Regions from separate parts of the Luteibacter sp. 621 genome, predicted to be linked through region 1. Evidence: riboswitches for the same ligand, from Rfam matches in the RefSeq annotation. Region 1 holds a riboswitch; each other region holds the start of a gene.
The links. A riboswitch is a leader RNA that binds a small molecule or an ion and turns the genes downstream of it on or off. The one in region 1 is predicted to bind cobalamin.
Positions count from the first base shown of each region.

Region 2: linked by a shared signal. The riboswitch ahead of ABIE56_RS13745 (TonB-dependent receptor domain-containing protein) and the one ahead of btuB (TonB-dependent vitamin B12 receptor) in region 1 are both predicted to bind cobalamin.
Region 3: linked by a shared signal. The riboswitch ahead of metE (5-methyltetrahydropteroyltriglutamate--homocysteine S-methyltransferase) and the one ahead of btuB (TonB-dependent vitamin B12 receptor) in region 1 are both predicted to bind cobalamin.

Region 1 is NZ_JBNDKI010000019.1:92,381-95,806, reverse strand. Features, by position in the region: partial or broken gene ABIE56_RS18030 (acyltransferase family protein) at 71-1,165, shown strand; cobalamin riboswitch at 1,162-1,394, shown strand; gene btuB (TonB-dependent vitamin B12 receptor) at 1,515-3,395, shown strand; gene ABIE56_RS18020 (hypothetical protein) at 3,417-3,426, shown strand, end outside.
Region 2 is NZ_JBNDKI010000012.1:7,926-11,351, reverse strand. Features, by position in the region: gene ABIE56_RS13745 (TonB-dependent receptor domain-containing protein) at 175-2,067, opposite strand; cobalamin riboswitch at 2,223-2,458, opposite strand; gene ABIE56_RS13740 (hypothetical protein) at 2,990-3,121, shown strand; gene nagA (N-acetylglucosamine-6-phosphate deacetylase) at 3,227-3,426, opposite strand, start outside.
Region 3 is NZ_JBNDKI010000002.1:66,241-69,666, forward strand. Features, by position in the region: gene ABIE56_RS02540 (glycosyltransferase) at 1-1,073, opposite strand, end outside; cobalamin riboswitch at 1,123-1,344, shown strand; gene metE (5-methyltetrahydropteroyltriglutamate--homocysteine S-methyltransferase) at 1,538-3,426, shown strand, end outside.

The DNA of each region.
Region 1 (3,426 bases):
CGCCACGGATCGGCCCGAAGGCCGCCGCATGCGCTCCCCACTCTCGCAGCACGCCCCACGGACTGACCCCATGACACGCCTGCCCGGACTGGACACCCTGCGCGCCATCGCCATCGTGTGGGTGATGCTGTTCCACAGCTACCTTATCGGCGGCCTGGGCGAAAACTTTGGCGTCCTCGAGCGTTCCGGCTGGATGGGGGTAGACCTGTTCTTCGTGCTCAGCGGTTACCTGATCGGTTCGCAGGCGTTTATCGCCCTGCGTGATACGGGACGGCTGGACATGCAGGCGTTCTATGCACGGCGCGCTTTTCGCATCCTGCCTGCGTATGCCGTGGTGCTGGGCCTGTACCTCGCGTGGCCGCTGTGGCGTGAAACCCCGCTGATGCAACCTGCATGGCAGTTCGCCACCTTCACGTTCAACCTTTTCTTCGACGCGCCGCAGCGATATGCCTTCTCCCATGTGTGGTCGCTGTGCGTGGAGGAGCACTTCTACCTGGTGTTTCCGCTGCTGGCGATCGTCCTGGCCGGCCGGCTGACGGCGACGCGCTTCATCCTCCTCTGCGCAGCGGTGGTGGTGGGTGGCATCGCGCTGCGTGCGTGGCTCTGGCAGGTGCACCTGGGGCCGCTCGACCTCGCCGGCGACCCCATCGGGCCGATGTACCTGCGTTACCTGTACTACCCCACGTATTCACGCCTCGATGGCCTGCTTGCGGGCGTGGCCGTGGCGGCATGCGCGGTGTTTCGCCCGACATGGCTTGCCTGGGGGCAGCGCCGGGGTGCGGCGCTGCTGGGCGCATCGGCCCTGCTGCTCACCGGCTGCATCGCGTTCTTCGACGGCAGCCGGCTCGGCTTCTGGCAGAACGCAGTCGGCTACCCGCTCGTGGCCCTTGCGATGGCCGGCTTCGTCGGGATGGCAACGGGCAGTACGTGGCTGGCCCGGTGGCGCATCCCTGGCGCGGGTTGGCTGGCGCGTGCCTCGTACAGCCTGTACCTCAGCCATAAGGGCGCCTTCATGCTCACCGTGGCCCTGCTGGACGGGCGGCTGGACGGCCATCCGGCGTGGCGCTTCATCGCCTTCGCCCTGGTGGTGCTCGCCGTGGGCGCAACCCTGCACTACGGCGTGGAACGGCCATGTTTGCGTTGGCGCGAGCGCCGTTCCGCTACACTACGCGGACCCAGGGTGATCCAAGGCGCCAGCGCCGCGGATTGAAACGGGAATCCGGTGACCCGCAGGCCGCGTGCCTGCGCCATTCCGGAGCTGCCCCCGCAACGGTAGGCGAGTTGAAGGGGCTGGCAGAAGCCACTGTGCCGTTCGCGGCATGGGAAGGCGCCAGCCCTTGCAGGTAACCCCTGCGCTCGCGAGCCCGGAGACCGGCCCACGTGGTATCACCGGACAGGCGGAGGGCCCTGGTCGCGGGTGGCCCGACTCCGTTCGCCGTCGCTTGCACCTTGCCCACGTCCGTCCCTCGCATCCAATACCGCGCGGGTAGGCGCGGTCTGCAGGGAACTACAACGTGTCGCTCCATTCGTCCCGCCTCGCCCTGGCCATCGCTCTTGCGATGACCGCTCCCGTCGTCGCCCACGCCGACGACGCACCCTCCACCGACCTGGACAAGGTCGTCGTCACCGCCAGCCGCACCGAGCAGACCCTGAACCAGGTGCTCTCGGCATCCACGGTGATCGATCGCGCCGATATCGAACGCCTGCAGCCGCGCTCGCTTGCCGATCTGCTGCGCACCACGCCGGGCGTATCCATCGCCAACAACGGCGGCCCGGGCAAGGCCACGTCGGTATTCATGCGTGGCACCGAATCCGACCACGTGCTGGTGCTCGTCGATGGCGTGAAGATCGGTTCGGCGACCTCCGGTACCGCCGCATTCCAGGACATCCCGGTCGACCAGATCGAGCGGATCGAGATCGTGCGCGGCCCGTACTCGAGCCTGTATGGCTCCGATGCGCTGGGCGGCGTGATCCAGATCTTTACCCGCCACCCGCAGGGCGCGTTCGTGCCGAACCTTTCCGTGGGCGTGGGCAGTTGGTCGACATTGCGCGGATCGGCCGGCTTCGCGGGCCGCGGCGCGAATGGCTGGTATTCGGTGGAAGCCAGCCACGACCAGACCCATGGCATCAACGCGTGCCGCGGCAAGCCCAGCCCGGGCGGTGGCGGTTGCTACACCTACGAGCCGGATGATGATGGTTACCGCAACAATGCGCTCTCGTTGAAGGGCGGCTGGCGCTTTGACGAGCAGTGGGATGCCGATGCCAGCGCCACCCGCAGCGAAGGCCACAACTATTACGACGGCACCAGCAGCAACTACGCCGAATCGGCGACGCAGACCGTGGGCGGCCGTCTTCGCTACCGTCCGGCGCAGGACGCACTGGTGACGCTGAACGTCGGTCGCAGCCTCGATCTGTCGACGGACTACGAGAACGGCGTCTACGCCGATACGTTCAATACGCACCGTGACCTGGCCTCGCTGCAGGCGGACCTGGGCAAGGTCGGTGGCGCCTGGGGCCTCACGACACTGGGTTTCGACTGGCAGCGCGATCGCGTGGTCGGCAGCACGGATTACTTCGTGGATGCACGCCGTAACCACGCGCTGTTCGCCCAGTGGCAGCAGGAATTCGGCGACAACTCCATCCAGGGTAGCGTGCGCCGCGACGAGAACAGCCAGTTCGGTGGCAAGACCACGGGCAGCCTGCAGTACGGCTACGCGTTGACGAAGGATCTTCGCGTGACCGCGAGCTACGGCACCGCATTCAAGGCGCCGACCTTCAACGACCTGTACTACCCCGACTACGGCAACCCGGACCTGAAGCCGGAAACCTCGCGTAACTGGGAACTGGGCCTGCGCGGCACGCCGGGTTGGGGCAACTGGTCGGTGAATGCGTTCCAGAACCGCATCGATCACCTGATCGTGTTCGATTCGAGCCTGACCGGCCCACTGTTCCCGTACGGCGGCGCCAACAACATCGATCGTTCGCGCATTCGTGGCGTGGAACTGGCGGCCGATACCAGGCTCGGAGACTGGCGCCTGGGCGGCAATGCTACGTGGCTCTCGCCGGAAGACGACAGCGACGATGCCACCCATGGGAACCTGTTGCCACGCCGCGCGCGCCGCACCGCCAATGTCGACCTGGATCGCAGCTTCGGCGCCTTCAGCGTCGGTGCCAGCGTTTTCGCTTCGGGCTACCGCTATGACGATACGGCCAACCTGCATCGCCTGGGTGGCTACGCACTGACCGACCTGCGCATGGCCTATGCGATCGATACCGCATGGAACGTGGAGCTGTCGGCGAAGAACATTTTCGACCGCCATTACGAGACCGCGCGTTATTTCAACCAGCCCGGCCGCAACTGGATGCTGACGTTCCGTTACCAGCCGCGTTCCTGATCCGTCCCGGAGGAAACCACGATGAAGCCGC
Region 2 (3,426 bases), on a different contig from region 1:
AAGGCAGGGGAAGGCTGTTTAAGCAGCTATCCCCCGATGGATGACCGCCTTGCTGTAGGAGCGGGGGGGGGGGGGGGGGGGGGGGGGGGGGCGCCCCCCCCCCCCCCCCCCCCCCCCCCCCCCGCTCCTACAGGGGGTGGGGCCATTCGCGGATGGCCCGGTGTGCGTTACCGCTTACGGGACGGGCGCGAAGCGCACCGTCACGTAGTAGGTGCGGCCCAGCTGGTTGTAGTACGCCGCCGTCTCATAGCGCTTGTCCGCCACATTGGCCACGCGACCCTGCACGCTCCAGGCGTTGTCCACGTGCCAGGTGGCGCGCAGGTCAGCGGTGGTGTAGCCGCCAAGGCGGGTGGTGTTGGCCGCATCGTCGTAGCTGTAACCCGCGGCGTACACCGAGCCGCCCAGCGTGAATGCGCCCAGGTCCTTGTCCAGGTCCACGCGGCCGGTGCGGCGCGGGCGGCGGGCCAGCAGGTTGTCTTCCTGCGGGCCGCTATCGCGGTTCAGCGGCTGCTGCAGCGTCAGGTAGGTACGCACGTGCCAGCCATCCACATCGGCGCCCAGCTGGCCTTCCAGCCCGCGGATGCGCGCCTGGCTCACGTTGATCGGCAGGAAGTTGGCGTCGTAGCCGATCAGGTCATCCACCTTGGTCTGGTAGGCGTTCACCGCCCAGTTCCAGATGCCCGGGCCGCCGCTCAGGCCGATCTCGGCCGTGCGCGACTTCTCCGGCTTCAGCGAGACGGGCGCACCGTAGGGGTAGTACTCGTCGTTGAAGGTCGGCGCATGGAACGCCGTGCCGTACGACGCGGTGATGCGCATGCCGTTATCGAAGCGGAAGCCGTACGCCGCCGAGCCGGTGTTGTGGTTGCCGAACTGGTTGTTGTGGTCGTGGCGCGCGGAGAGCTGGATCTCGTGCGGCCCGAACACGCCCTGGTACAGGGCGAACACGCCGGTGTTGTTGCGGGTGGTCTTGAGATAATCCGTATCGCTATCCAGCTTCTCCTGCTGGTAATCCACGCCCGCGCTCAGGGTCTGGCCCGGCGCCAGGGTGAAATCGTTCTGCCAGGCGGCCTGGTTGCGCTTGGAGTACAGGTAACCCATGCGCAGCTTATCGGCGCCCACGTGCGGATTGAAGTCTGCGTCGTACCAGGTCTTTTCCGAACCGTTGAGGTAGTTGTCCGCGCGGTCCTGGTTCTGGCCCAGGCTTACCGACATGCGCCAGTCGGCCATGGCGTCGAAGCTGAGCTTGCCGCCAGCGACCTGCTGCGAACGGCGGGTCAGGTTCTGGAAATCACCGTCATATTCGATGGTGCCCTTGCTGCGCAGCCAGCTGCCGGTGAGCTCGGTGCCGTCATCCCAGCGGTAGCCGCCCGAGAGCGCGCCGTTGTAGGTGCGGTAGGCATCGTGATCCGGCTCATCGGTGAAACAACCCTTGCCAGCGTCGGCGGCGCCGATGCGGCAGGCGTTGATGCCCGCGGTGTACTGGCCGCCCAGGCTGGCGTTGTACCAGCCGTGCGTGGTGCCACCGGAAACGCCGACCTGGCCGGCGGTGTAGCCATGGCTGCCACCGGTCACCGAGACCGACGGGGTCGGCGCTTCGCCGGCCTGGCCGTGGCGGGTGAAGATCTGGATGACGCCACCGATGGCGTCCGAGCCGTACAGGGTGGAGCGCGGGCCACGCACGACTTCGATGTGGTCGATCTGCTCCACGGGGAGCTGCTCGTAGGCCGGCAGGCCGGCACCCACGGTGCCGACGCGCACGCCATCGATCAGCACCAGCGTATGGGCCGAGTTGGTGCCGCGCATGAACATCGAGGTCTGCTGGCCGAGGCCGCCGGTGTTGGCCATGACCACGCCGGGCAGGCCGGTGAGCAGGTCCTGCACGCTGGTGGGCTGCAGGCGCTCGATATCGTCGCGGGTGATCACGGTGACCGGGGCGAGCACCTCGTCCAGCGGGGTGGGCGCGCGGTTGGCGGTGACGACGACCGAGGGCAGCGTTTCCGGGGCGTCGGCGGCATGCGCGATGGCGATGGACGACAGCAGGGCTGTCGCGAGCAGGGTCTTCTTCATGTGTGGAGCGTCCTCGTGCCGCAGGGCGGCAAGTCTTTAAACCGGGACGGCCACGGGGGAGGAGCGAACGGCGCACGGGCAGCGGGGCCCGGAGGCTGTCCGGATCCGCCCGCCGCGAATCGTCCGAAACAGGTTCACCCCCGCGGCCATGGCTGGCGCAGGGGGTGTTTCGGGCCGGTCTCCGGACTCGCCCTTGCCGCGCTCGCGGATTCTTCCGGCGCCTTCCCACCCCGTTCGGAGCAGTGGCCAAGGCCGGACAGAACGGGGGTGTTCCCCTGGGGCTTACCGTTGCGGGGGCAGTGCCGGCCTTGCCGCTTCAGCGGCGCACCGGCTTCCCGTTTCATCCTTACCGCCATGGAGGCGGGTGGACACCCGAACGGGGGCATTCTAGCGGTGATTGGGCGGGATCGGAGGGAATCAGTTCATTCGCCTCGGCGAATGCATGCGTTGAGCGGCTTGCGCCGCCTTAGGCTGGGGGTCGTCGGGGTCGGTGGTGGGCAGGCCCCTGGGGCCGCCAGTCGCGGACCTTCGGACCGGGCCGTAGGCAGCCTCATCGCGATAAGCGAATCGCCCGGCGGCCCTCCGCTCATGTCGGCCCCAGGGGCCTGCCCACCGCCGAGTCCAAACGCCCCGTTTCATGCGCCACAAGCCACCATATCGGTGCGGTCACCCCTGTAGGAGCGCGCTCGCGCGCGATCACCTCACGAAGCGGCGATGCCGGACACCCCCCATTGAACCATGCGTCCGGACACTGGTTTGCGGACAGGCCACCGTCCGCGGACGCGCCGATGATCAACGCGCAGACCACGGGACACGGCCTCGCAGCGCCCTTCGTTAAGCACCGCGCACGTTGGCACGGCGCATGCACTCTCCAAGACAAGGGGCCTCGACGCCCCATCGACCTAAACCAAGGAGACCGACCATGAAAACCGAAACCTTCCTGCTGAAGACCTTCTTCGTCGCCGCCGTGCTGACGTGCGTGCTGACCATGGGTGCGATCGTGACGAGTGGCGCGGGTAGCGTGCCGGCGACGGTGATTGCCAGCGCGCAGTGAGCGACGTGCGGAAGCACACGATGGCGTTTCCGCATCGCTGCTTCGTGAGGCATCGCGCGCAAGCGCGCTCCTACAGGAAGAGCGCAAAGCCGAAGGCGAGCCTGATCAGGCGGTGTAGACGCGCTGGCCGCCGATCCAGGTTTCGACCACGTGGTGGGTATCGTCCAGCACCACGAAATCCGCGCGGAAGCCCGCGGCGATGTGGCCGTGCGTCGCACCCAGGCCCAGGAACGCCGCCGGGTACGTCGATGCCATGCGCGCCGCCTCATCGTAAGGCACGCCCACCATATTGATCGTATTGCGCA
Region 3 (3,426 bases), on a different contig from region 1:
AAGCCGTGTGGCACGATCAGCGAGGGCCGCCCCGCACGCATGGCCTCCTGCGTCGTGCCGACGCCACCGTGATGCACGACCACGGAGGCGCGGGCGAACAACGCGCCATGCGGTGCGTAGTCGACGGCGAGAACGTCACCACCGTTGAGCGCAAGGCGCTCGCGCAACGCAGGTGATCCCGTGAGAAGTACGGCGCGAAGGCCGAGCCGCCTTGCGGCTGCAACGCTCTCGCGCAAGAACCCTTCGCTTGCGTGAACGGCCGCCGAGCCCAGGGTAAACACGATGGGCGGGGTCCCCCCATCAAGCCAGCGTAGCAAGGCGCCGTCCAGCACATCATCGAACGGAAGATAACGAGCCTGGCCGGTAAGCACGGTATGCGCGGGCGCATCGGGTGGCAGGCCACCCAGCAGCGGTGAATACATCGCGAGCACGCCATCTCGCCCGTGCTGGCCGCGATGGAACGGATCGCCCGTGGGCGCAACCGGTGCGAGGCCCAGATGACGGCGGAACGCGCGCACCGGCGCGGTCCACGGATGGGTCAGCCGCTCCACGATGCGCGTCAACCAACGCGAACGGCGAGGCGATGCTCGCAGCCATCGATCAAGGGTATCCATGCCCGTCGCGGGCGGATCGAACGGCGACAGGAAGACCGACGGCGACAACACCGCGGAGAACCATGCGGCGGGCAGCGTTTCGCCGAGGATCTGCCCGGCGAACGCCAGGGTGGTGGTCACCAGCGCATCCGCTTCCATGCAGAACGTCTTTAGCGCGTGGTAACTCGCCGCCACATCGGCGGCGGCGAGGTCACGCACGACAAAGCGCGGCCCCCGCCACGGATGGAACGCCTTTGCCGCGAATGCCGCCTTGTCTTCGGGCTCAGCGATGCCGCTGGCCATGACGAACTCCAGCCCGGCATCCCGCACCGCATCACGATGGATCGCATGCGCGCCAACGGTTACCCGGTGGCCGCGCGCGACGAGTTCACGGCCCACGGCGAGCAGGGGGAACAGGTCACCCTGCGATCCCACCGTCGCGAACACGATGTGCCGTTCCGCCATGCCTTCCTCCGCCATGCACCAGGGCTCCATCGTCGCGCATTTGACTTCGGCCGTCCGGACGGCTAATTTCGCCGTCGCCAGCGGTCTTTATCTTTGTATTCGAATAGAGAGATAAAGCTAAGAGGGAAGCCGGTGAAAATCCGGCGCTGCCCCGCAGCGGTATATGGAGACGACGTCCGTCACAGGCACTGGGCCCTCAAGCCCGGGAAGCGACGGCGAAGGCGGTATCCCCTAGGGGATGCCACATCCTTGAGCCCGAAGACCTGCCGCCAGCCGGCGCGCCAGCCCTGTCATGAGGGCGTGCGCGCCGCCCGACCTGACGGGCCGCCCCACGGCAGCCCGGCGGTTCGCCCGCGGGGGCGAAGGTCGACGGTCAGCCCGCATGACGCCCAGCCTGCCAGCGCGGTGTGCCGCGGTGGCGCAGGGTCGTCTGCGTGCACCGCCCTTCCCTCCTCTTTTATCCAAAGAGGAATCTTTCCATGCCGCACGTGACCTACCTCGGTTTTCCCCGCATCGGCCGCCGCCGCGAACTCAAGCGCGCGCTGGAGGCTTATTGGAAGGGAGATGCGACGTCTGCCGAACTGCTCGACACCGCAGCCACCCTGCGCCAGCGCCACTGGCAACTCGCCCGTGACGCGGGCGCCGACAGCGTTCCGGTCAACGATTTCTCGCTCTATGACCACGTGCTCGATGCCGCGGTGGCACTCGATGCCATTCCGGCGCGCTATCGCAACCTGCACGATGCAGATGCGCTGGCGGGTTACTTCGCCATGGCACGCGGCCACCAGCGCGGTGGGCACGACCTGCGCGCGCTCGAGATGACCAAGTGGTTCGATACCAACTACCACTACATCGTGCCCGAACTGCATGCGGGCCAGGTATTCCATGCGCGGCCGGAAAAGGCGGTGGCGGAGTATCAGCAGGCGGTTGCCGCAGGCCACGCCGCCCGCCCCGTGCTGCTCGGCCCCGTGACCTTCCTGCTTCTTTCCAAGACCGTGGATGGAAGCCATCCGCTTGGGCTACTCGATGCGCTGCTCCCGGCGTGGCTCGGCCTTGTCGATGCATTGGTCGCCGAGGGCGCGGAATGGATCCAGGTCGACGAACCGGCGCTGGTGCTCGACCTGGAGGTGGGCGCCCGCGACGCGTTCCGCCGCGTGTTCGAGGCACTGGCCGCGCACTCACCCGCCAAGATCTTGCTGGCTACGTATTTCGGTGGCCTTGAATCCAACCTGGGCCTGGCCACCTCGCTGCCGGTGGCGGGGCTGCACGTTGATATCGCACGAGCCCCGGCACAGCTTGATGCCGTACTCGACGCCCTTCCGGACGGGCGCGTGCTCTCCGCCGGCCTGGTCGATGGCCGCAATGTCTGGCTCAGCGACCCGGCCACCCTCCTTCCACGCCTGGAGACACTGCGCACGCGCGTTGGCGGCGATCGCTTGTGGATTGCGCCCTCGTGTTCACTGCTGCATGTGCCCATCGACTCAGCCGAAGAGAAGCAGCTGCCGGGTGAGGTCGCGCAATGGCTTTCGTTCGCACGGCAAAAAATCACCGAACTGCGCCAGTACGCCAACGCCGTTTCGGGAGACGCAAAGGCCGTGCAGACCCTGGCTCGCCAGCACGAGATCGTCGCACAACGCCTGACCTCGCCCGAGGTCGTCCGCGCGGACGTGCGCGCCCGCGTCCGCGGGCTCACCCCGCAATTCAGCCAGCGCCGCTCGGGCTACGCACACCGCGCCGCGGTGCAACGCGAACGCTTTGGGCTGCCGGCGCTACCCACCACGACAATCGGTTCATTCCCGCAAACCGATGACCTGCGCACGGCACGCGCCGCGTTCCGCTCGGGCAGGCTCGATGCCGCGGCGTACGACGAACGCCTGCGCGATGAAGTACGTCGCGCGGTGAGCTTCCAGGAGGAAGCCGGCCTGGATGTGCTCGTGCATGGCGAACCCGAGCGCAATGACATGGTTGAGTACTTCGGTGAGCAGCTCTCGGGTTACGCCTTCACGAAGTACGGCTGGGTGCAGAGCTACGGGTCGCGCTGCGTGAAGCCGCCCATCATTTACGGTGACGTGGCTCGCCCCGTGCCGATGACCGTGGCGTGGTCCAGCTTCGCGCAATCGCTCACCGAGCGCCCGATGAAGGGCATGCTCACCGGCCCGGTAACCATGCTGCAGTGGTCGTTCGTACGCGACGACGTGCCCCGCGCCGACGTGTGCCGGCAGATCGCGCTTGCCCTGCGCGATGAAGTGCACGACCTGGAGCGCGCTGGCATCGGCATCGTGCAGATCGATGAGCCCGCCTTGCGCGAGGGCCTGCCGCTACGCCGCGCCGACTGGCAGGCCTACCTGGCCTGGGCCGTGGAGGCGTT